DNA from 3 places in the Nesterenkonia sp. K-15-9-6 genome. Region 1 is predicted to be linked to each of the others. Evidence: riboswitches for the same ligand, from Rfam matches in the RefSeq annotation. Region 1 holds a riboswitch; each other region holds the start of a gene.
The links. Region 1 has a riboswitch for S-adenosylmethionine ahead of SD455_RS06085 (nitrite/sulfite reductase). Riboswitches for the same ligand answer to the same signal wherever they lie in the genome.

Region 1 (7,880 bases):
GTCACCAAGAAGGACATCCGTCAGGTCGTCTACCGGGCCCACCACCTGGACAAGGACGAGGTCGTGGCCCGCATCCTGCAGGCCGAGGGCCGAGGACGCACGATCATCTTCACCCGCACCAAGCGGCAGGCCGACAAGCTCTCCACCGAGCTCATCGCCCGCGGCTTCGCAGCCGGCGCCATCCACGGTGACCTGGGCCAGGGTGCGCGGGAGCAGGCGCTGCGGGCGTTCCGCAACGAGAAGATCGACGTGCTCGTCGCCACCGATGTCGCCGCCCGCGGCATCGACGTCACCGACGTCACCCATGTCATCAACCTCAACGCTCCCGACGACGAGAAGACCTACCTCCACCGGATCGGCCGGACCGGCCGGGCCGGGCAGAAGGGCACCGCGGTGACCTTCGTGGACTGGGAGGACGTCCCGCGCTGGAAGCTGATCAACCGCGCGCTGGACCTCGGCATCGACGAGCCGGTGGAGACCTACTCCTCCTCGCCGCACCTGTTCACCGACCTCGACATCCCGAAGGGGACCAAGGGGCGGCTGCCGCGGCACAAGCGATCGAAGACGGGCCTGGGCGACGAGCGTCTCGAGGACCTCGGAGGTCCCTCGGCGAAGAAGGAGCGGGGTGGCTCCCGCGAGGGTCGCGGCTCCCGCTCCGGCTCTCGGGGCGAGGGGGGTTCGCGGGGCGAGGGCGGCTCTCGGGGCGGTCGGTCGCGGTCGCGTCGCCGATCGGACTCCGCAGGCGGGCAGGACCAGCAGAGTCAGCAGAGTCAGCAGAGTCAGCAGAGCTCCGGCGGTGCCTCCTCTGCCGAGGGCGGCTCGGGCGGCTCGGGCGGCCAGCGTCGCCGTCGTCGTCGCCGCCGCTCCGGGTCGGGCTCCGGCTCGACGGCAGGCTCCGCGGACTGAGCTCCCGCGGGCCGGTGCGGACCTGGAGATGACGACCTTCGCCGTGGACGGTCCGTCGCTCGTGCTCGAGGGCGAGAACCTCGAGCACCTGCGGCGGCTCCCCGACGGGGCCTTCGCGATGATCTACCTGGACCCGCCCTTCAACACGGGGCGGGCCCAGCGGTCGGTCCGCACGACCTCCGTCCGGCGGCACGACGGCGGCGGACGGGTGGGGTTCGCCGGTCGCAGCTACGACACCTTCCGTGAGCTGCTGGCCGCCTACGACGACTCCTTCCCGGACTACTGGGACTTTCTGGAGCCTCGACTGCTCGAGGCCTGGCGTCTGCTGGATGACACCGGGACCCTGTACCTGCACCTGGACTATCGCGAGGTGCACTACGCGAAGGTCATGTGCGATGCGATCTTCGGCCGCGACTGCTTCCTCAATGAGATCGTCTGGGCCTATGACTATGGTGCCCGGACGAAGAAGCGCTGGCCGACCAAGCACGAGACGATCCTGGTCTATGTCAAGGATCCTCAGCGCTACCACTTCGACTCCGCCGAGGTCGATCGCGAACCGTACATGGCTCCGGGCCTGGTGACCCCGGAGAAGGCCGCCCGGGGCAAGCTGCCCACCGACGTCTGGTGGCACACCATCGTCTCGCCCACGGGTCGGGAGAAGACCGGCTATCCCACGCAGAAGCCCGTGGGGCTCGTACGCCGCATGGTGCAGGCCTCCTCCCGACCGGGCGACTGGGTGCTGGACTTCTTTGCGGGCTCGGGCACGCTGGGGGCCGCCGCTGCGGAGACCGGCCGCCGGTTCGTCTGCATCGACTCCTCACCGCAGGCGGTCGACGTCATGGCCCGGCGTCTGGGCGACCACGCCGAGGTCCACCGGGCGGATCCTCCGTCTGCTGCGTCGGCTGACATCGAGGGCCAGCGTGAGGGTGCTGCGTCATGATCGAGTTCGACCATGTCACCAAGACCTACCCGGACGGCACGACGGCGGTCCGGGACTTCAGCCTGACGGTCCCCTCCCACACCACCACGGTGCTGCTGGGGTCCTCCGGATGCGGCAAGACCACCCTGCTGCGAATGGTCAATCGGATGGTGGAGCCGACCTCAGGTGAGGTCCGCATCGATGGGGAGACGGTGTCCTCGCGACCGCCGGTGCAGCTGAGGCGCAGCATCGGCTATGTCATGCAGCACTCCGGGCTCATGCCGCACCGCCGGGTGGTGGACAACATCGCCACCGTTCCGCGTCTCAATGGTGTCTCCCGGGGTGCCGCGCAGGAGCGGGCTCGTGACCTGATGGAGTTGGTGGACCTGGCCCCCGAGCTGGCACGTCGATACCCGGCCCAGCTCTCCGGAGGGCAGCAGCAGCGGGTCGGCGTGGCGCGCGCCCTGGCCGACGACCCCAACATCCTGCTCATGGACGAGCCCTTCGGCGCGGTGGACCCGCTGGTCCGGGTGGAGCTGCAGTCCCAGTTGAGGCGCCTGCAGGTTCAGCTGCGCAAGACCATCATCTTCGTCACCCATGACATCGACGAGGCACTCGCCCTGGGGGATCAGATCGTCGTGCTGCGCAGCGGCGGGGAGGTGGCCCAGATCGGCACGCCCCGGGAGCTGGTGGAGGAGCCCGCCGACGCCTTCGTCTCCCGATTCCTGGGGCTGCAGGACGGACGGCGGCGGCTGCATGCCTCCCCGCGGGTCGGCGGCGGCTGGACGGTCGTCGACGACACCGGGAGACCGGTCGGGCTGATCGAGGGAGAGGACGGCACGGAGCCTGCGGCCCCGTCGCCAGAAGGTTGCTGATGGACTGGGCCCTGGCGAACCTGCCGCGCATCCTGAGCCTGACGGTCGACCATCTGCTGCTCAGCCTTCCCGCCGTCGCAGCGGCGTTCCTGCTGGCCCTTCCGTTGGGGCGTGTCGCCGATCGGCTCGGACGCCTGCGTGAGCCTCTCCTGGGCTCGGCGGGTCTGCTCTATGCGATTCCGTCGCTGCCGCTGTTCATCGTCCTGCCGATCCTCATCGGGACCGGGGTGCGGGACGCTCTCAATGTGATCGTCGCGCTCACGCTGTTCGGTCTGGCGCTGATGGTCCGTTCCGCCGCGGATGCCTTCGGCGCGGTCTCCCAGGACGTCCGGCTGGCCGCGGTCGCGGTCGGGCAGTCCCGCTGGGGCGCCTTCCTCACAGTGGAGCTGCCTCTGGCCGGGCCTGCGCTGCTGGCGGGGCTGCGGGTGGTCTCCGTGAGCACCATCAGTCTGGTCAGCGTCTCCGCGGTCCTGGGTGTGGCGAGCCTCGGCTCCCTGTTCACCGACGGGTTCCAGCGTGGCATCGTGCCGTCCATCGCCGCCGGCATCATCATGACCGTGCTGCTCGCCGTCGTCGTGGACCTGCTGCTGGTGGGCCTGGGCCGGCTGGCGATGCCCTGGCAGCGTACCCAGGCGAGGCGGGCCGGCTCATGACCCATCTGATGGAGGCGCTGCAGTGGGTCCTCAGCGCCGAGTCCTGGGCGGGTCCGGGTGGTCTCGGAGTCCGCACGGCCGAGCACCTCTGGTACACCCTGCTGGCGCTGGTGCTGTCCACGGCGATCGCCCTTCCTGCCGGGCTGGTCATCGGCCACACCGGGCGGGGCCGGGCGCTGGCCGTGCTCTCCACCGGGGCCGCCCGTGCTCTGCCGACCCTGGGGATCATCACCTTGGCCGGCCTCGCGGTGGGGATCGGGCTGAAGGCCCCGATGATCGCCTTCGTGGTCCTGGCGGTGCCCTCGATCATCGCCGGCGCCTATTCGGGGGTGGAGGCGGTGGACCGCCGCGTGGTCGACGCCGCGCGCGCCCAGGGGCTCAGCCCGTGGCAGGTGCTGGTGACCGTGGAGGTGCCGCTGGGGCTGCGGCTGATCCTGGGCGGGGTGCGTCTGGCAACCCTGCAGGTCATCGCCACCGCCACCCTGGCCGCCTACGTGGGGGCCGGGGGACTGGGGCGGCCGCTGTTCCTGGGCCTGCGCAACCATGACTATGCCATGATGCTGGGAGCGTCCCTCGTGGTCATCGCCGTGGCGATCCTCGTCGACGCCCTGTTCATCGCAGCCCTACGGATTCTCAGGAGGATCCCCGGGATCCACTGAGCTCCAGGAGAGGATGGTCCCCGTGTCCTGCTCGAGCCCCGCCCCCGGCCGTCTCGGCCGTCCTGCCCTCGTCTCCGCCGCCCTGCTGGGACTTGCCGCGCTGGCTCTCAGCGCCTGCGGGGCCGAGGATCCCTTGGCGGACGGGGGAGACGACGACGCCGGCGCCGAGGGCGGCGCGCTGGTGGTCGGCTCCCAGCAGTACTACTCGAACACCATCATCGCGGAGCTCTACGCCCAGCGGCTCGAGGCGGGCGGCCACGAGGTGGACCGGCAGTTCGACATCGGCCAGCGCGAGGTCTACATGCCGGAGCTGGAGGCCGGGGACATCGACGTGTTCCCCGAATATGCCGGGAACCTGCTGCAGTACGTGGACGCGGAGCCTGAGGCCTCCGACCTGGAGGAGATCCTCGCCGGACTGGAGCAGAGCCTCCCGGAGGGGATCAGCGCCCTGGAGCCGGCGGAGGCCACCGATCAGGACAGCTTCGTGGTGACCGCGGAGTTCGCACAGGAGCATCAGCTGCGCAGCGTCGGTGACCTTGCGAACGTGGATGAGGATCTGCGGATCGCGGCGAACTCGGAGTTCGAGACTCGTCCCTACGGCCCTGAGGGTCTGCAGGAGGTCTACGGGGTGGAGGTCACCCTGGTCCCGGTGGAGGACTCCGGTGGGCCGCTGACCGTGCAGGCGCTGCTCGACGGGGACGTTCAGGTGGCCGACATCTATTCCGCCGATCCAGCCATCGAGGAGAACGGCCTCGTCATGCTGGAGGACCCGGAGGATCTGGTGCTGCCGCAGAACATCCTCCCGCTGGTCTCCGACTCTGTGGGGGACGACGCCGCGGCGCTCATCGAGGAGGTCACGGCCGAACTGACGCAGGAGGAGCTCAACGGGCTCAACGCCGTCAGTGTGGACGACCAGGCGTCGGCCGCCGACGTCGCCGCCGACTGGCTGGCGGAGAAGGGCCTCGACGAGGCCTGAGCCGCGGAGCAGGGCCCGGCCTCGCCGGGGAGTCGATGGCGCGTGTCTGCGGGAGGTCTCACTCCGTCGCGCAACTCATATGAACACATGAACATAGATGACGACATATGACGTGGAATCTTCGTTTTCCGTCTGGCGTCCAGTAGCGTGGTGCTCACACCAGCAACCATCCAGAGCGGCTGAGAGATCTGGCTCGACGACGCCGCAGCAACCCGGGAGAGCCGGGTGCTAACGCCAGGAGCGATGGAGGAGCATGAGCACTGACGTGTCCGCCGTGTCCGCCCGCCGGCCGAAGAAGCGCCCGAACGGGCAGTGGAAGGTCGACGGCACCGAGCCGCTGAACCACAATGAAGAGTTCAAGCAGGCCGACAACGGGCTGAACGTCCGGGAGCGCATCGAGACGATCTACTCGAAGCAGGGCTTCGACTCGATCGACCCGGACGACCTCCGCGGCCGCTTTCGCTGGTGGGGCCTCTACACCCAGCGTCGCCCCGGCGTGCCGGCCGGGGCCCACAACTCGCTGCCGCCCGAAGAGGTGGACGACAAGTTCTTCATGCTGCGGGTCCGCATCGACGGCGGCGCCCTCACCACCGAGCAGCTGCGTGTCATCGGGGAGATCTCCCGAGACTTCGCCCGGGACACCGCCGATGTGACCGACCGGCAGAACATCCAGCTGCACTGGGTGGCCGTGGAGGACGTCCCGGAGATCTGGCGCCGCCTCGAAGCAGTCGGCCTGGGCACCACCGAGGCCTGCGGAGACACCCCCCGAGTGATCCTGGGCTCCCCGGTGGCCGGCATCGCCGCCGATGAGATCATCGACCCCACCCCTGTCATCCAGGAGATCGCTCGGCTCTACATCGGCGATCCCGAGCTCGCGAACCTGCCGCGGAAGTACAAGTCGGCGATCACCGGACACCCCAGCCAGGACGTGGTCCACGAGATCAACGACTTCGCCCTGGTGGGCGTCGTGCACCCGGAGCATGGCCCCGGCTACGACCTGTGGGTCGGCGGCGGGCTCTCCACCAACGCCCGGCTGGCCGAGCGACTGGGAGTCTTCGTCCGCCAGGAGGAGGCCGCCGAGGTCTGGCATGCCGTCACCCAGACCTTCCGCGACTACGGGTTCCGTCGCCTGCGCAACAAGGCCCGGCTGAAGTTCCTGCTGGCCGAATGGGGGCCGGAGAGGTTCCGCCAGGTCATCGAGGACGAGTACCTGGGCCGTACGCTCACCGACGGGCCGGCCCCGTCCGCCCCGGACACTCCCGGGGACCACGTCGGCGTGCACCGGCAGAAGGACGGCCGGTGCTACATCGGCGTCACCCCCACCGTGGGTCGGGTCTCCGGGACGCTGCTGATCGAGCTGGCGGACCTGCTGGAGCGTCACGGCTCCCACCGTCTGCGCACCACGCCGCACCAGAAGCTCGTGGTCCTCGACATCGCCGAAGACGACGTCGAGACGGTCTGTGCCGCCTTGGCCGAGCTGGGGCTGGATCCCCGGCCCAGCGTCTTCCGGCGCTCCACCATCGCGTGCACCGGCATCGAATTCTGCAAGCTGGCCATCGTGGAGACCAAGACCACGGCGGCCCGGACCATCGATGCCTTGGAGGAGCGGCTGGCCGACGTCGCCGAGCAGATGCCGGAGCGGCTCACCCTGCACATCAACGGCTGCCCCAACTCCTGCGCCCGCATCCAGACCGCGGACATCGGGCTGAAGGGGCAGCTGCTGCCCGACGCCGACGGGGAGAAGACCCCCGGCTTCCAGGTCCACCTGGGCGGCGGGCTCACCTTCGTGGACCGCGATGAGGCCGGTCTCGGCCGGACTGTGCGAGGGCTGAAGGTCACGGCGGAGGAGCTCGTGGACTACGTGGAGCTGCTGGTCCGCCGGTACCTGGACGGCCGACAGACGGGGGAGACCTTCGCCCAGTGGAGCCACCGGGTGGACGATTCCGAGCTGCAGAAGAGAGAGGTCGAGCTGGTATGAGCGCCGCGACCGACACCGCCCTCACCCAGGAGCTGCGCGCCCTGGCCGCCGCCGGCGCCGAGGAGCTCGGCTGGGACGCCCCCGCCGAGGAGGTGATCGGCTGGGCGGCACGGCATGTGGACACCGCCGACGTCGCCGTCGCCTGCTCCATGGCCGACGCCGTCCTGCCGGCGCTGGTCGCGGAGCAGCTGCCCGGTGTGGACGTGCTGTTCCTGGAGACCGGCTATCACTTCACCGAGACGCTGGCCGCCCGGAATGAGGTCGCCCGTCGTCTCGACGTCACCGTCGTCGACGTCACTCCGAAGCTGACCGTGGCGGAGCAGGACGCCGAGTACGGCAAGGACCTGTTCGGCAGGGACCCGGCCGCCTGCTGCCGGATGCGCAAGATGGAGCCTCTCGGGGAGGCGCTGAGCGGCTACAAGCTCTGGTTCACCGGAGTGCGCCGGGATGAGGCGCCCACCCGCGTGGACACGCCGCTGGTCACCTTCGACGAGCTCCACGGACTCATCAAGGTCAACCCGGTCGCCCCCTGGACCTTCGACGACCTGGTCGACCACTCGAACCGCCATGACCTCCCGGTCAACCTGCTGCTGCAGAACGGCTATCCGTCCATCGGGTGCCGACCCTGCACCCAGAAGGTCGCCCCGGGGGAGGACCCCCGCTCCGGACGCTGGGCCGGCAGCGGCAAGGTCGAATGCGGCATCCACACCACCACCGCCACAGGAGCCTGAGATGACCACCGCCACCGCCGCGGCCCCACGGGCCGCCGACGTCGTCGACCTCGCCGGCCAGTCCGCGCTGGCCCGCCTGGAGGCCGAGTCCATCCACATCATCCGGGAGGTCGTCGCCGAGTTCGATCGGCCGGCCATGCTGTTCTCCGGCGGCAAGGACTCCGTGGTCATGCTGCACCTGGC
Region 2 (7,880 bases), on a different contig from region 1:
TGTGACACAGACGACATCCGACTCGGAGAGGACACATCGATGGATCTGACCCAGGCCAGCGCGATCGTCACCGGCGGGGCCTCCGGGCTCGGGCGAGAGACGGCCCAGATGCTGCACGACGCCGGAGCCGGTGTCGTCGTCGTGGACCTTCCCGACGGCGGCGAGGCGAGCCCCGACGGCGTCACGCGTGCCGAGGCGGTGGCACGTCTCGGAGACCGCGCCCGATTCTGCCCCGGCGACGTCACCGACCCCGAGACCGCTGTGCGGGCAGTCGCCCAGGCCCAGGAGCTGGGGCCGCTGCGGGTGCTGGTCAGCTGTGCGGGCATCGCGACTCCGGGCCGACTGGTGGGCCGCGGCGGGACGCTGCCGATGGAGGACTTCATGAAGGTGCTGTCCATCAACGCGGGCGGCACGGTCAACATGATGGCGCAGGCCGCCGCGGCGATGCGCGAGAACGAACTCGACGGCGAGGACCGCGGCGTGCTCATCAACACCGCTTCCGTGGCCGCCTATGAGGGACAGATCGGCCAGGTCGCCTACGCGGCCTCCAAGGGCGCCGTGGCCTCGATGACGCTGCCGGTCGCCCGCGAACTGGCCTCCTCCCAGATCCGCACTGTGACCATCGCCCCTGGCCTGTTCGAGACGCCGATGATGGCGGGGCTGCCTGAGGATGCCCGCGAGTCGCTGGCCTCGAAGACGCCCCATCCCGCACGGCTGGGCCGGCCTGCCGACTACGCCCTGCTGGTGCGCCAGATCATCGAGAATCCCATGCTCAACGGTGAGGTGATCAGGCTCGACGGCGCAGTGCGGCTGGAGCCTCGGTGACGGGAGCCGGATCGCCGTTCCGTCTCATCTGCTGACGCGCGTGCGTGGCGGACTGCGCGGGCCACGACTCTGGTGTTGAATGGGCCCCGCACCACCCGGGACGACGACCTCCGCCGAGACGACACGCCCACGTCAGGCGGCACACCAGCAGCGACACATCCAGCGGATGGAGACCACCGATCGATGAGCACAGCGCGTCCGGACGAGCCCGTGCCGCCTGACGCGACCGAGTCTGCAGATTCCCCTGCCTCCTCCGCTTCCGCTGCCTCCCCCGCTTCCCCGGGATCCGCCGCCTCACCCATGCCCGGCGCCGAGGTCGAGGCCGCCCGAGCATCCTCGGCGCGCGGATTCCTCGCGGAGTACCGCTGGGGCCTCGGCGTCATCGGCGGGCTGGGCCTGCTGCTGCTCCTGCTCGTCCTCGGGCTGATCCTGACCGCGAACCCCCACGGGGGAACCCCGACCGACGAGGGCGATGGCCGCGGCACCGCCGGTGAGGACCGGGCGACCGGCCCGCTCGGCGGCGAGGCACGCCCGGAGAAGAGCGGCCATGAGGATCTCCTTCCCGCCGGCGGCGAGGCCTTCTCCGATGGTGAGGGCCTCGTCGTCGGAGAGGACATCCTGCCCGGCACCTACCGCCAGGACCCCGGATCGGGCCCGGAGGACGCGGTCTGCTTCTATGTCATCTACGCCGACGTCGGCGAATCCACCGTGCGGCGCACCGGGGCCGACGACCGCGGGATCGCGGTCCTGGAGGAGGGGGAGATCCTCGACTCGGTGGACTGCGGCGACTGGCTCCCGCTGGAGGACACCTTCCCGGAGCGGCCTGCCGACGAGTTCGGCACCGGCATGCACGTCGTCGGCGAGCATGTGGAGCCCGGAACCTATGAGCTGGAGTGGGATGAGGACACGATGCTGTGCTGGTGGGACGTCTTCCGGGACCTGCGCGGGGACGGTCACACCCTGGACTCAGGTTTCGTCCCCCGCGATGATCCCGAGTTCGGCGAGCCGCTGCGGATCACCCTCGTCGACCACGAACAGCTCGTGGTCAACTCGGAGGCCTGCGGCACCTGGACGAAGGTGAGCTGACACGCGGCGAGCTGGGCCTCAGGGCCTCTGCCCTCCTCACTGAGCCCTCAGTTCTACTACACTGCGTAGAAGAATCCATCTCCACCGACCCCAAGGAGCGCCATGCCCCGCATCACCGTCGGCCTGGGCGGGATCCTGATCCTGCTCGGCATCATCGCCTACATCGCCACCTCATTCGCCAGCTGGACCGCCTTGATCCCCGCGATCCTCGGCGTCGTGCTGCTGATCAGCGGTCTCATCGGCTTCAAGAACGCGAAGATCGGCATCCACATCGCCCTGGTGGTGGCGCTGCTCGGCGTCATCGGCACCTCGATGAACGTGATGCAGCTGGGCGAGCTGTTCGCCGGCGAGGCCGAGCGCCCCGCCGCCGTCATCGTCAGCACCATCACCTTCGTGCTGCTGATCGTCTACATCATCGCCGGTGTGCGTTCGTTCATCCGCGCACGCCGCTGGAAGGACGCCGAGGCCTGAGCCTCCCCGCACCGTCGCCGTGCGGACAGCCGATGGGCCGCCCCGAACGCCTCGGGGCGGCCCATCGTCGTCTCATGCCGTCGATCACCGTCTGATCCGGTCGATCCCAGGTCACCCTCCGGAGCCGGTGCAGTCCAACTGACCGGGCTCCATCTCGATCTCCTCGACGTCCAGGAGGCCGGCGAACTCCGAACCGAGGACCACATCCACCGTGAAGTCGTCACGGCCATCGACGTCCACCAGAGCCCCGGGGATGTGACGCTGCACGGTATAGGCCTGGCGCAGCCCTCGCTCACCGGCGCGGATGATCACATCGAAGCCGGTGTCGGCGAAATAGTCGTTGTCCACGGATTCCACTCGGAAGTCCCGGTCTGCCAGCTCGTCGGCGACGTCACCGGCGAGCCCTGGCTCGTTGGTGGAGTTGAGCACCTCCACCGGCACCCGTTCGGGAACCACGGGCGACAAGGTGCGGCTGGGGCAGTCCTCCCCGGCCGGAATGGCGCCCCCACCGACGATCGCGACGTCGATGGTGCCGTCGATCATGAGCCAGCTGCCAGCGGTGACGGCACCCAGGACGCCGATGGTGCCGGTCGCCACGACGATCTTCTGCCGCCGGGTCGCCGACGTCGGGGAGCTGCTCATGCCTCCATCCTATTTCCGCCGAGCGGCCGAAGGCCTCAGGGCAGCGCTGGCTCGCAGTCCAGATCCTCGGCGAAGAGCCCGACGCCGTCCTCCTCCGCCTGAGCCCAGGCCTCTTCCACGGGGCCGAGGAAGCGGTCGTTGGGAGGATAGTGGACCGGAACCCCGAAGCCGTCCCGGGCCATCTGGACGTTCAGCAGCACGTCGTCGGCCCATACTCCGGCGAGCAGGCGGTCATACCGGTCGGTGCGCTCCTGGTCGAACTCCAGGATGACGGGATCCCCCGGGGCGACCAGTGACTCCATATGCGCCGAGGACTCCGGACCCAGACATTCGACCGGCTGGTGAGGGTGCACCGACTCCGGGGTGTCGATGTTCAGGAGCCGAACCCGCTCCTCCTCTCCGTCCAGCTCCACGACGAGCGTATCGCCGTCGACCACGCGCACGAGGGTGGCGTCTTCACCGTCCTCCGACGGCGACGGGGCGGCACCTTCTCCCGGGCTCTGGATCCAGCTGATCAGCGCGCCGAGGAGGACCACCAGCACGAGCCCGAGCAACCACCACAGCAGTCCCTGACTGCCGCTGCGACGGCGTCTGAGCGACCTGCCGCCTCCGGCGCTCCTGGAAGCAGTGTGCAGCGACCGGCGCATCGATTTCCGCACATTCCGGCGCATCTCGTTCTTCAGGTACTGGTCAGGCATGCATATCAGCCTAGGCGGAACCGAGGTCAGAACTTCTCGGGACGCAGCACCTCGACATCGATGACCCACACGGTCATCGCGTAATCCCGGTAGTAGTGCTCCCGCAGATACGCAGAGACCGCCTGAGCGGTGCCCGCGTCACAGACGACCTCCACGCGGATGTTCGCGCTGGCCTCCCAGCCTGCATCGCGCACTCCTCGGCGGCCCTTTCCCCGGGCGTCGGTGATCGTATGCCCACGAGTGCCGAGCTGCTCCAGATCACGCAGGATCTTTCCCTCCAGGGCCGCCTCGGTGACGATGGTCAGCAGTTTGCGCGCGTGCGGTTCCATGAGCCTGCTCCTAGCCATGCACCCAGGTGGCCATGGCGTGGTAGATGGGTATGCCGATCAGGACGTTGAACGGAAAAGTGATGCCCAGGGCGGCGGCCAAGGACAGCGTCGGATTCGCCTCCGGCACGGAGATGCGCATGGCGGCCGGGACCGCGATGTAGGACGCGCTGGCAGCCAGCGTCGCCAGCACCACCGTGCCCCCGAGGGAGAGGCCCAGCAGCATGGCTGTTCCCGTGCCCACCACTGCGGAGAACAGCGGCATACCGATGGCGAATGCGCCCAGAAACACCCCATGTCTCCGGAGCCCTCCTACCTGGCCTGCTGTGATGAGCCCCATCTCCAGGAGGAACAATGCCAGAACCCCCTTGAAGAGGTCCATGAACAGAGGCTCGAGCGGAACGACGCCCTCAGGCCCGGCGGCCCAGCCGATGAGCAGACCCCCTAGCAGGAGCACGATGCCCTTGCCCAGGAACACCTCGTGCATCACCGAGCCCCAGCGTGTGGACCGGCTGACACCCCTGGCGAGCACGATCCCGACGAGGATCGCCGGCACCTCCAGAAGGACCAGCAGCAACGGCATATGTTCTTCGAAAGGCACACCGCGACTGCCGAGATAGGCAACGGCCACAGCGTAGGTGCCGACGCTCACTGAGCCATAGTGCGCGGCGATCGACGCAGCATCCACGCGAGCCAGCCGTCCCAGGAGGCGGAGCACAGGGAACGCGGCGAGGGCGAGGAGGAACCCCATGGCCACCACTCCGACCATCTGCGGCAGCAGCTCACCCAGGGGCTGCTTCGCCAGCTCCACGCCCCCTTTGAGCCCGATGGCCAGCAGCAGCACGATGGTCACCAGCTCATAGACGGCGGCAGGCAGCCGCAGCTCGGAACGCAGCAGTCCGGCCGCGATGCCGAGGACGAAGAAGAGGATGACCGGGTCGAGCATGCGGCGGGTCCTTCCGGGAGGGTCCTGCACGACGGGGCCACCAGGCGGCGACCGCATTGCTGACACACAATACACGACTTTTGTTTCGTGCTTGTTCTGTCACCCTGGATCTATACTGACCCCGTGCCGGATTCAGAGTGGACCTTCCTCACCAACCACGCCCATGTCATCCTCTGCGTCGCCAGAGAGCCCGGCATGCTCGTCCGGGAGATCGCCCGGAAGGTCGGGATCACCGAGCGCGCCGCCCAGCGGATCCTGGCGGATCTGATCGCCGACGGATACGTCGACAAGGAGCGCGAAGGTCGCCGCAATCGATATCGAATCCATCGCGACCGGCCCCTTCGACACCCCCTCGAGCGCCACCACAGCATCGGAGAGCTCCTCGCCACGCTCGGCGACCCTCCTGCATGACACGGTCGATGCACCGCCCCACGAGGCGCGTGGACACGCCTCACACCCTGCGGCACACCCCACGTCGGCGCCGCGTGTTCATTATGTTCATATAGCGTCATCCATGACGTCGGCCCTTCTCTCGCATGCCCGGCCGTGTTAGCGTCGTGGCAGAGAAGAACACCGAAGGATCACGAGAACCGGTCACACAGGCTCTGGCTTGGCCGGTCGGCAACCCTTTCCCGCGTGACGGGGTGCCCCAGATGACGATCCGGCCGCGAAGCTCGTATTCACTGAGATGGATTTATCTTCAGCGGCAAGCACGGCGCAGGGGAAGCCTCCCTGTGGCGCCTCATGAACGATGATGAACGCCCCACACGGAGGACCCTCCATGACACCATCTGTGCCGTCCGCCGGCACTCTGCCTCAGCACGCCCTGGATTCTGACGACCACACGCCGCACACCTCCTACCTGGTGCAGCGCACCCGACGCCGGTCGCTGATCTCTTTCGAGGTCTTCCCGCCGCGTCCCGCCACCGCCGGCCGCGACCCCTGGCGCAGCATCGAGCTGCTGGCCGAGGCCGGTCCGGACTACTTCTCCGTCACCCATGGCCACAACCAGCCCGAGGGGGCCAATCTGGAGGTCATCCGGCACCTGCTCCGGAGCACTCCCTCCCCCGTGATGGCGCACCTCATCAGCGCCGGAAGATCTCCTGCCCAGGTGCGCCGGGCAGTGGAGCAGCTGCTGGACCTCGGCGTCCGGGACGTCCTGGCCCTGCGTGGGGACCCACCGGGCGGTGGCCGGGAGTGGATCCACCAGCCCGCAGGCCTGAACCGCGCCGCCGAGGTGGTGCGTCTGGTCAGGGAGGTGGAGCAGGAGCGCCTCGACCCACCCGAGGGGCCCGGCGCCCGCCCGGTGTCCATCTCAGTGGCCGCCTATCCGCCCTCCGGCACGGACCGGGACCACGAGGCGGACCTGTGCGCACTGTGGGAGAAGCAGGAGGCCGGCGCCGACTACGCCATCACCCAGGTGTTCTATGACCCCGAGGACTACGCCCGCCTGGTGGACGACGCCCGATCCCAGGGCATCCACCTGCCGGTGGTCGCCGGGCTGGCCCCGCTGACCAGCCCCAAGCGGCTGCGACGCCTGGAGGAGATCTCGGGAGTTCCGGTGCCGCAGCACCTGCTCGACTACCTCGACGTCGCCGACCCCGCCGAGCGACGGCGCCGCGGGGTGGCCGCCACGCTGAACCTGATCGACGCGGTCCTCGAGCTCGGATGTCCCGGCCTGCACCTGTTCACCTTCAACCAGCACCCGGCCGCCCTGGCGATCCTCGATCACCTGAGGATCCGAGACGCCGCACGTCAGCAGCGGGTCCTACCCGAGCTGCCCTGACGCCGGAGCACACTGCTCCCTGCCTGACAGGGACCCGTCATTCCTGCGGACCGCGTCGCGGTCGGCTGTCCTGGTGCGCCCTGCGGCCTCGCCCGGAACGAACCGCCCGGGCCCCTGCGATCCGTCCATCACCTGCATCTGACCCCAGACACATCTGACACACATGACAGAGGAGACATCATGACCACCACCCCTGCCCGCCCCGAGGACCAGCCGCCCGCTCAGGTTCCCGCCCTTCCGGCGACCGTGCTCGGCTACCCGCGCATCGGACCGAACCGGGAGATCAAGAAGGCGCTGGAGGCCCATTGGCGCGGCGGAGACGTCGACGCCCTGCAGGAGGCGATCCGGGCTCACCGCTCCCGTACCCTGGGCCATCTGGCAGGCCTGGGCCTGGAGGCGGACTCGGCGATCCCGGCCGACGGCGCCGTGATCGATCAGGTCCTGGACGCCTCGATGCTGCTCGGCCTGGTGCCGCGGCGCTTCCGCGAGGCCGGGTTCTCCGCCGCCTCCCCGGATTCCGGCGAGGGCCTGGCCCTGGTCTCCGCGCTGGCCCGCGGCACCTCCACGGTGGAGCCGCTGGAGCTGACCAAGTGGTTCGACACCAACTATCACTACTACGTGCCGGAGATCGAGCCAGACGTCGCCTTCTCCCCTCAGCCGGACGCCGTCGCCGAGCGCTACCGCACCTTCCGCGATCTGGCCGCAGAGACCGCCGGCGGATCCCTCCCCCGGCCCACCCTGCTGGGCCCGGTGAGCTTCCTGCTGCTGGCCAAGGCCGTCGGCGCGGAGAGCCAGGCCCCGGACGGCACAGCGGGCGACGGCGGAACCGTCCCGCAGGCATCGCGGTTCGACCGGCTCGACGAGCTGGTGACCGCCTACTCCACCCTGCTCCGCGCCCTCCATGACGCCGGCGCGGCCTGGGTGCAGCTGGAGGAGCCCGCGCTGGCCTCCGACGGCTGGGACCTCCCGCGGGAGCAGATCGTCACCGGCCTGCGCACCGCCTACACCGCGTTCGCGGGGCTCACGGAACGCCCGGCCCTGTTCGTGCCGGTGAGCTACGGCACCGCCGGCGACGACGCCCTGGCAGCCCTCGGCGCAGC
Region 3 (7,880 bases), on a different contig from region 1:
GACTCGTCGATCTCGATCAGCCCGCCGCGGGCCAGCAGCCGGATGCCCCGGCCGTTGGTCGCCGTGTCCACCGGCAGGGCGATGCGCGCCCGCTCCGGGATGTCCTCGAGCGTGTCATGGACGGCCGAGTAGATCCCCGAGGGCTGCTCGAACATGAAGAACAGCGGCTCGATGTCCAGGTCGTTGTCCTCGTTGAACTGCCGCAGGTAGCTGATGTTCTGGAAGAAGTTGACGTCGTATTCGCCGTTGGACACCGCATGGTTGGGCTGGATGATGTCGGTGACATAGGTGGCGGTGACGTCCCAGCCGTCCGCGGCGAGGATCTCCTCGGCGATCTTCGTGGGCTCCTGGAACGGCGGGGACTCGGTGACGATCAGCCGCAGGGTGCGGTCATTTCCGAGTGCCCCGGCGATCCCGCAGCCCGAGGTGAGGCTCCCGACGCCGGCCAGAGCGGCCATGCCCAGTGAACCGCTGAGCAGCCGGCGCCGGGAGAGTCTGGTGTCTGCGGCCGCTGGCGAGCGCCGCAGGGTGGGGGCGGTCATGCGGAGATCTCCGCCCAGGCGGCGTCGACGTCGACCTCGAAGGCCGGGTCGAGCACGCCGTCGAGGTAGTCGGCGAACCAGTCGCGGACCTCTTCGGACTGGTAGGCGCGCTCCAGCGCCTCGGCGGCCTCGGTGCCGGCGAAGTCCGGGGCGGCGGCCACCACGCAGGTGAAGGGCAGGGCCACGTCCTCACCTTCCAGGGCGAGGGTGTCCTCGGGGCCCAGGCCGATCTCGGAGGCCAGGCGCAGGAAGGCGAAGGCGGCGTCGACGTCGTCGATGCTCTGCGCCACGGACTGCTGATCGACCTCCACGAACTCGAGGTCCCGCGGGTTCTCGATGATGTCGCGCTGGGACAGCTCGGTGACCGGGACCGATTCGTCGATCTCCAGCAGCCCGGCGTCGGCGAGGAGCTTCAGGCCGCGCCCGTTGTTGGCGGTGTCCACCGGCAGCGCGATCTGGGCGCCCTCGGGCAGATCGCCCAGCTCGCTGTGCTCACTCGAGAAGAGCCCTCCGGGGGCCTCGTAGACGGCGAACACCGGCTCGATGTCCAGGCCGTGGTCAGAGTTGAACTGGTCCAGGTAGGCGAAGTTCTGGAAGAAGTTCGCGTCATACTCACCCTGGGCCACCACCTGGTTCGGCTGGATGATGTCGGTGACATAGGTGGTCTCCAGCTCCCAGCCCTCCTCGGCCAGCAGATCCTTGGCGATCTCAGTGGGCTCCTGGAAGGGCGCGGACTCGGTCACGATGATGCTGATGGTGCGGTCCTCGTCCCCGACGGCGTCGGCCAGCCCGCAGGAGGTGAGGCTCCCGACGGCGGCCAGCGCGGCGATGCCCAGTGCACCGCGCTGGAGCCGCCGCCGGGAGAGTGTGGGGGCCTGGGAGGGACGGCCGATGGTGCTGCGGTTCATGCGGTGAAGTCCTCCCAGATCGGCTCGACGGTGTCGAGCGTGAACTCGTCGGTGAAGTCGATGGCGCCGTCGAGGTAGTCCTCGAACCACTGCTGGACCTCCTCGGACTGGAAGGCCTCCTGCAGGGCGGCGGCCTTCTCGGTGTCCTGGAAGCCGGGCGCCCCGGCGACCACGCAGGTGAAGGGGATGCGGACGTCGTCGTCGTCCTCCAGGATCAGCGCGGTCTCGGCGACGTCGTGGCCCGCCTCGGCGACCAGCCGCGCGAAGGCGAAGCCGGCGTCGACGTCCGGCAGGGTCTGTGCGGCGGACTGCTGGTCGATCTCGATGAACTCGAAGTCCTTCGGGTTGTCGATGATGTCCCGCTGCGAGAGCTCGGTGACCTCCTTGGACTCGTCGATCTCCAGGACCCCGGCGTCGGCGAGCAGCTTGATCCCGCGGCCGTTGTTCGCGGTGTCGACCGCCAGGGCGATCTGGGCGCCGTCGGGGAGGTCCTCGATGCTGTCATGCTGCAGCGAGAAGATGCCGCTGGGCGCGTAGTAGACGGAGAACGCGGGCTCCACATCGGTGCCGTTGTCCTGGTTGAACTGCCGCAGGTAGGCGATGTGCTGGAAGAAGTTGGCGTCGTACTCCCCCTGGGCCACCACCTGGTTGGGCTGGATGATGTCGGTGACGTAGGTGGTCTCCAGCTCCCAGCCGTCCTCGGCGAGGATGTCCTTGACGATCTCGGTGGGGTCCTGGAAGGGCGCCGACTCGGTGACGATCATGCTGATCGTGCGGTCGTCGTCGCCCACGGCGTCGGCCAGCCCGCAGGAGGTCAGGGTGAAGGTCCCCACTGCGGCGAGTCCGCCGAGCAGCAGGCTGCGGCGCCCGAGCGGGGAGGAGGCGAGCGAACCGGTGGCCCCGGTCAGCCCGAGCGCGCCGGAGACGCCGGAGGATGTCAGTGTTCTGGGCATGTCACAAGCTTTCGTTGTCAGGGTGCAGCGACCTGCACGCCGGGATGGAGGAGTGCGCACGGAGCGCAGGGGCGGCCGAACCGGCCGGTGGTCAGATGCGCTTGTCGGTGAGCCGCGAGAGGCGGGTGCCACTGAACTGCACGAGCGTCACCAGGGCGATCATCAGCACGATGGCGACCATCATCACCGCGGTCTCATAGCGGTAGTACCCGTACCGGATGGCGAAGTCGCCGATTCCGCCGCCGCCGACCAGTCCGACCATGGCCGAATAGGAGATGAAGCTGACGGTGGTGATCGTGATGGACCCGATGATCGCCGGCTTGGCGTCCACCAGCAGCACATTGCGGATGATCTGTCCGCGAGTGGCCCCCATGGCACGGGAGGCCTCCACCGCCCCGGACCCCAGCTGGGTGATGTTCTGCTCCACCAGCCGGGCGAAGTAGGGAATGGCGTTGACCGTGAGTGGGACGATCGCAGCCGCCGTGCCGACCGTGGTGCCGACGACCAGCCGGGTGAACGGAATGATCGCGATCAGCAGGATGAGGAACGGGAAGGAGCGGACCATATTGACGATCCCGCTGACCAGCGCATGGGCGCGGGGCAGCGGAGCGATTCCGCCCGGGGCATGGATGAACAGCCAGATGCCCAGCGGAGTGCCGAACAGCACCGCCAGCGGGATGGCCACCGCGATCATGGCGAAGGTCTCCAGCATGGCCTGGACGAGTTCGGGCTGCAGTTCGAGGATGCGTTCCATCAGCGACGACCTCCCTCGAACGGCACGGCGGCGAGCAGCTCAGAGGCCGCGAGCCTCCGGGGGCCACGGGGCGGGTCCTGGGGCGCCGGCGGCTCTGCGGACTCTGCCGACTCTGCGGACTCTGCGGACTCTGCCGACTCTGCGGACTCTGCGGCGCGACCCTGGTCCCCGCTCGGCGTCGGCGCCTGCGTCCGGGCGCCGCCGTCACGGTCCACACTGATGCCGTCGCTGACCAGGTACCGGCCGATGGAGGTGTGCGGAGCGAAGCCCTCGCGCTGCAGCTCCCGGGCGGGGAACTGCTCCACCACGCGGCCGGACTCCATGACGGCGACGTGATCGGCCAGGGCCTTGATGACCTCCATCTCGTGGGTCACGATGACCACGGTGATGCCGAGCTCGCGGTTCACGTCGGCGAGATACTGCAGCACCGTCGCCGTGGTGAAGGGGTCCAGGGCGGAGGTCGGCTCGTCACACAGCAGCACCTCCGGCCGAGTGGCCAGGGCGCGAGCGATGGCCACCCGCTGCTTCTGCCCGCCGGAGAGCTGGGCCGGGTACACCTTGGCCTTGTCGGTGATGTCCACGATCTCCAGCGCCTCGGCGGCGCGACGCCGGCGGACGCGACGGTCCTTCTCGCCGGCGAACTTCAGGGACAGCTCCACGTTCTGGGCGACGGTCAGATTGTTCACCAGGTTGAACCCCTGGAAGATCATGCCGATCTGGTGCCGGGCGCGACGCAGAGCCTCGTCGTCGAGGGCGGTCAGCTCCACCCCGCCCACATGCACCTCACCCGAGGTGGGGCGCTCAAGCAGGTTGATGTTGCGCAGCAGCGTGGACTTCCCGGCGCCGGAGAAGCCGATGATCCCCTGGATGCTCCCGCGGGGGATCTCCAAGGAGACGTCATCGACGGCGTGGATGGGCTCCTTGCCCCGGGCAGCGGGGAAGGACGTGGACACATGGCGCAGTGAGATCATCGGGCATTCTCCATCGTCTCTGGCGTTAGCACCGTTCCCCGGGCCGCACTGGGCACGGCTGCTCCGGGTGGTTGCTGCGACGTCGTCGAGCCAGATCTCTCAGTCGCTCTGGATGGGTTCGTTGGGGTCAACCATACGCGCAGCAGATGAACAATCGTCAAGTCAGCGGATTGAGTTCATGTCACGAGGCGTAAGAATGTACAGCCCCCTCGGACTGAGGGAGCCACACTCTGGACGCATCCTGCGCGCCCGCTGGACGGAATATGTCGCCGCGTCTCATCCTGCGAACGGTTCTTTGATCACATCTCTCTGCGGCCGTACGCTGGACACACAGACCATCCCGAGCGGCCGAGAGATCTGGCTCGTCGACGCCGCAGCAACCTTCGGATGCGATCCGCCCCCTCCGGCGGATCCTTCAGAAAAGGTGCTACCGCCAGGACCGATGGGAGTTGATCCGCCATGAGCACCGCACTGGCCGCCGCCGAGCGCCCCACGACCACCGTGGAGGAGACCGTGCCGCACGCGCCCGCTGACACCGGAGCCCGCCCCGCCGTGGGCCGCGCCGCCACCCGGCTGGCCGACGTCGATCCGCTGGAGCTGCGCCGGACCTTCGGCCACTTCCCGCAGGGGGTGGTGGTCGTCGCCGCCGAGGTGGACGGCCGCCCGGAAGGGCTCGTGGCCTCCACCTTCACCATCGGCGTCTCGCTCGAGCCGCCGCTGGCCACGGTGGCGGTGCAGCACAGCTCCACCACCTGGCCGAAGCTGGCCGGGGCGGACACCGAGCTGGGAGTGTCACTGATCGGGCACGGCCAGTCGGAGCTGTGCCGGAAGATCGCCTCCAAGGACCGGGAGAACCGATTCACCGGCCTGAGGACAAGCATCGGCACAGGTGGGTCGATCACCCTGGAGGGTGCGCCCGTCACCTTCACCACCCGCATCTACGACCAGGTCCGGGCCGGCGACCATGACATCGTCGTGCTCGAGCTGCTGGACCTGGCGGTCGAGGACTCCGCCGAGGCGCTGGTGTTCCACCAGAGCGAGTTCAAGAGCCTCGGCCCGCTGTCTCCCGAAGCCTGAGGGCATCCCCCTCCATCCGGGGGCACCGTCGTCGGGCCCACGCCACCCCACATGTCTCACACTGTGACATCACCTTTGCCCGGCCCACGCTGATCCGCGTAGGGTTGAGCACGTACACCATCCCGAGCGGCTGAGAGATCTGGCTCTGTGACGCCGCAGCAACCTTCGGATGCGTCGATCGGCCTCTCTGTGCCCGTCGCATCAGAAAAGGTGCTACCGCCAGGATCGATGGGAGTGAATTTCCTATGGGTTCGTCTGCACCCGCACTCGTGACGCACGAGTCTGACCAGCACCTCTCCGAGCATTCCGGCGGCGTCGCTCTGCTGGACCGTCCCGCCCCCGCAGGGGCCGCCACGCATTCGATGGACGTGCAGCTGCGCGGTGTGGGGCGCGCCTTCGACGGACGCACCGTCCTGCACGACGTCGACCTGCACATCTCCCCCGGCGAGGTGGTCGCCATCCTGGGCGCCTCCGGCTGCGGGAAGTCCACGCTACTGCGCGCCGTCGGCGGTCTCGACGCCGGATGCTCCGGTGAGGTCATCATCGACGGCACCCCGGTGCGCACCTATGACGAACGGACCGCCGTCGGCTTCCAGGAGCCTCGGCTGCTGCCCTGGCGCTCGGTGCACCGCAACGTCTCCCTCGGGCTGCCGCGGCACGTGTCCGCGGCGGAGGGCCGTCGGCGAGTGGATGAGCTGCTCGAACTGGTCGGCCTGGCCGAGCGCGCCCAGCTTCGCCCCCGGGAGATCTCCGGCGGCATGGCGCAGCGCGCCTCGCTGGCCCGGGCCTTGGCCCGCCGCCCCGGCGTGCTCCTGCTGGACGAGCCCTTCGGCGCCCTGGACGCCCTGACCCGGCTGAAGATGCAGGACCTCCTCCTGGACGTCCATGCGCAGACCGGCACCACGGTGCTGCTGGTGACCCACGACGTCGACGAGGCCCTGCAGCTGGCCGACCGAATCCTACTGCTCGGCGCCGACCCGGTGGACCCCGCCCGCGAGGGCGCCACCGTCTCCCGCCTGCTCACCGTTCCGGGCAGCCGGCCGCGTGACCGTGCCTCCGCCGAGCTGGCCGCCCTGCGCGGCGAGCTCCTGGCCGGCCTCGGCGTCGACGCGCACTAGCCCACCCGCCCCGGCCGGACCGCACGTTCCGCTCAGGTCTGACAGTTCAGGACTGACAGGCCGCGCGGCCCGGGCGCTCCCGGCCTCCGCTCGGCGCGGCCGGGCGGAGCCCGAGCTCGACCGGGGCGGCTCCCACCCACGCACGAAAGGTCCCTTCACGACATGCCCAGTCAGACCGACACCTCCTTCTCCCCTGCCCGCTTCCCGCGGCCGCGGTTCCGACGCGCCGCCTCCGCGACGATCGCCGGCGCGGCCGTCGCTCTGCTGGCGACCGGATGCGTGGAGGGCGAGGGATCCGGCGGCACCGCCGAGGGCGAACTGGACACGCTCACCCTCGACTTCGCCACCTACAACCCGCTCAGCCTGGTGATCATGGAGCACGGCTGGCTCGAAGAGGAGCTCTCCGAGGCCGGCACCGAGGTGGAATGGATCCAGTCCCACGGCTCCAACGACGCCAATGAGAAGCTGCGTGCCGAGGCCATCGACGTCGGATCCACGGCCGGCTCCGCCGCCCTGCTGGCGCGCGCCAACGGCGCCCCGCAGCAGATCATCCTCATCGAGAACCAGCCGGAGTGGGCCGCCCTGGTCACCTCGCCGGACTCGGGGATCACCGACGTCGGCGACCTCGAGGGCGGCTCCGTGGCCGCCACGCTGGGCACCGACCCGTACTTCTTCCTGGTGCAGTCCCTGCACGAGGCCGGCCTGGAGGTGGGCGATGTGGAGGTGCAGAACCTGCAGCACGCGGACGGCCGCAGCGCGCTGGCCAACGGCGACGTCGACGCCTGGGCCGGACTGGACCCGATCATGGCGGGAGCCGAGGCCGACGGCGAGACGCTGTTCTACCGGAACGTGGACTTCAACACCTACAGCGTGATCAACGCGACCGAGTCGTTCATCGAGGACCACCCCGACGTCGCCCAGACCGTGGTGGACGTCTATGAGCAGGCCCGCGAATGGGCTCAGGAGAACCCCGAGGAGACAGCCGAGATCCTGGCCGAGCACAGCAACATCGACCTGGAGGTCGCCCAGACGGTGATCCGGGAGCGGTCGAACTTCGACGTCGACCCGGTCCCCGGCGCCGCCCAGCGTGAGGTGCTGCAGGAGGTCGGTCCGATCTTCCTCGACACCGGCGACGTCTCCAGCCAGGACAGCATCGACGAGGCGCTCGAGACGCTGTTCCATCCGGAGTTCGCGGAGAACCGGCAGGCCACCGACGCCGAGGGCTCTGAGGACGAGGCCACGATCGTCGAGGACGACGAGGATGATCAGTGATGAGCCAGACGCTGCCTGACGGCGCTCGGACCCGGGACGAGGAGGGCCGCCACCAGAGCGCGGAGCCCGCACGGGTGCTGGGCGACCGTGACTCAGCCGCACCCCGGCCGGTGACCGGCCCGGACAGTCCGGACGCTGGAGTGCCTGCTCGTGTACGTCGCATCCCCGGCGGTCGGGTCCTCATCGGAGCGATCGTGCCGCTGGTCCTGCTGGCCCTCTGGTACGGCGTCACCGCGGCCGGCGTCTTCTCCCCGGTGCAGCTGCCGACTCCGCAGTCGGTGCTGG

Region 2: another riboswitch for S-adenosylmethionine. It lies ahead of SD455_RS11255 (methylenetetrahydrofolate reductase); the one in region 1 lies ahead of SD455_RS06085 (nitrite/sulfite reductase).
Region 3: another riboswitch for S-adenosylmethionine. It lies ahead of SD455_RS08550 (methionine ABC transporter ATP-binding protein); the one in region 1 lies ahead of SD455_RS06085 (nitrite/sulfite reductase).

The regions. Positions count from the first base shown of each region.
Region 1 covers NZ_JBQYEY010000007.1:7,938-15,817, reverse strand. The annotation lists gene SD455_RS06115 (DEAD/DEAH box helicase) at 1-906, shown strand, start outside; gene SD455_RS06110 (DNA-methyltransferase) at 935-1,846, shown strand; gene SD455_RS06105 (ABC transporter ATP-binding protein) at 1,843-2,700, shown strand; gene SD455_RS06100 (ABC transporter permease) at 2,700-3,353, shown strand; gene SD455_RS06095 (ABC transporter permease) at 3,350-4,012, shown strand; gene SD455_RS06090 (ABC transporter substrate-binding protein) at 4,026-4,988, shown strand; SAM riboswitch class I at 5,152-5,238, shown strand; gene SD455_RS06085 (nitrite/sulfite reductase) at 5,242-6,966, shown strand; gene SD455_RS06080 (phosphoadenylyl-sulfate reductase) at 6,963-7,697, shown strand; gene cysD (sulfate adenylyltransferase subunit CysD) at 7,699-7,880, shown strand, end outside.
Region 2 covers NZ_JBQYEY010000017.1:7,115-14,994, reverse strand. The annotation lists gene SD455_RS11295 (SDR family NAD(P)-dependent oxidoreductase) at 40-825, shown strand; gene SD455_RS11290 (hypothetical protein) at 1,009-1,911, shown strand; gene SD455_RS11285 (hypothetical protein) at 2,014-2,382, shown strand; gene SD455_RS11280 (LytR C-terminal domain-containing protein) at 2,494-3,024, opposite strand; gene SD455_RS11275 (thermonuclease family protein) at 3,060-3,722, opposite strand; gene SD455_RS11270 (P-II family nitrogen regulator) at 3,749-4,051, opposite strand; gene SD455_RS11265 (sodium-dependent bicarbonate transport family permease) at 4,062-4,994, opposite strand; gene SD455_RS11260 (helix-turn-helix transcriptional regulator) at 5,118-5,405, shown strand; SAM riboswitch class IV at 5,574-5,713, shown strand; gene SD455_RS11255 (methylenetetrahydrofolate reductase) at 5,776-6,780, shown strand; gene metE (5-methyltetrahydropteroyltriglutamate--homocysteine S-methyltransferase) at 6,961-7,880, shown strand, end outside.
Region 3 covers NZ_JBQYEY010000011.1:33,121-41,000, reverse strand. The annotation lists gene SD455_RS08570 (MetQ/NlpA family ABC transporter substrate-binding protein) at 1-542, opposite strand, end outside; gene SD455_RS08565 (MetQ/NlpA family ABC transporter substrate-binding protein) at 539-1,450, opposite strand; gene SD455_RS08560 (MetQ/NlpA family ABC transporter substrate-binding protein) at 1,447-2,403, opposite strand; gene SD455_RS08555 (methionine ABC transporter permease) at 2,495-3,157, opposite strand; gene SD455_RS08550 (methionine ABC transporter ATP-binding protein) at 3,157-4,128, opposite strand; SAM riboswitch class I at 4,136-4,247, opposite strand; SAM riboswitch class I at 4,461-4,577, shown strand; gene SD455_RS08545 (flavin reductase family protein) at 4,588-5,205, shown strand; SAM riboswitch class I at 5,320-5,440, shown strand; gene SD455_RS08540 (ABC transporter ATP-binding protein) at 5,568-6,323, shown strand; gene SD455_RS08535 (aliphatic sulfonate ABC transporter substrate-binding protein) at 6,486-7,595, shown strand; gene SD455_RS08530 (ABC transporter permease) at 7,595-7,880, shown strand, end outside.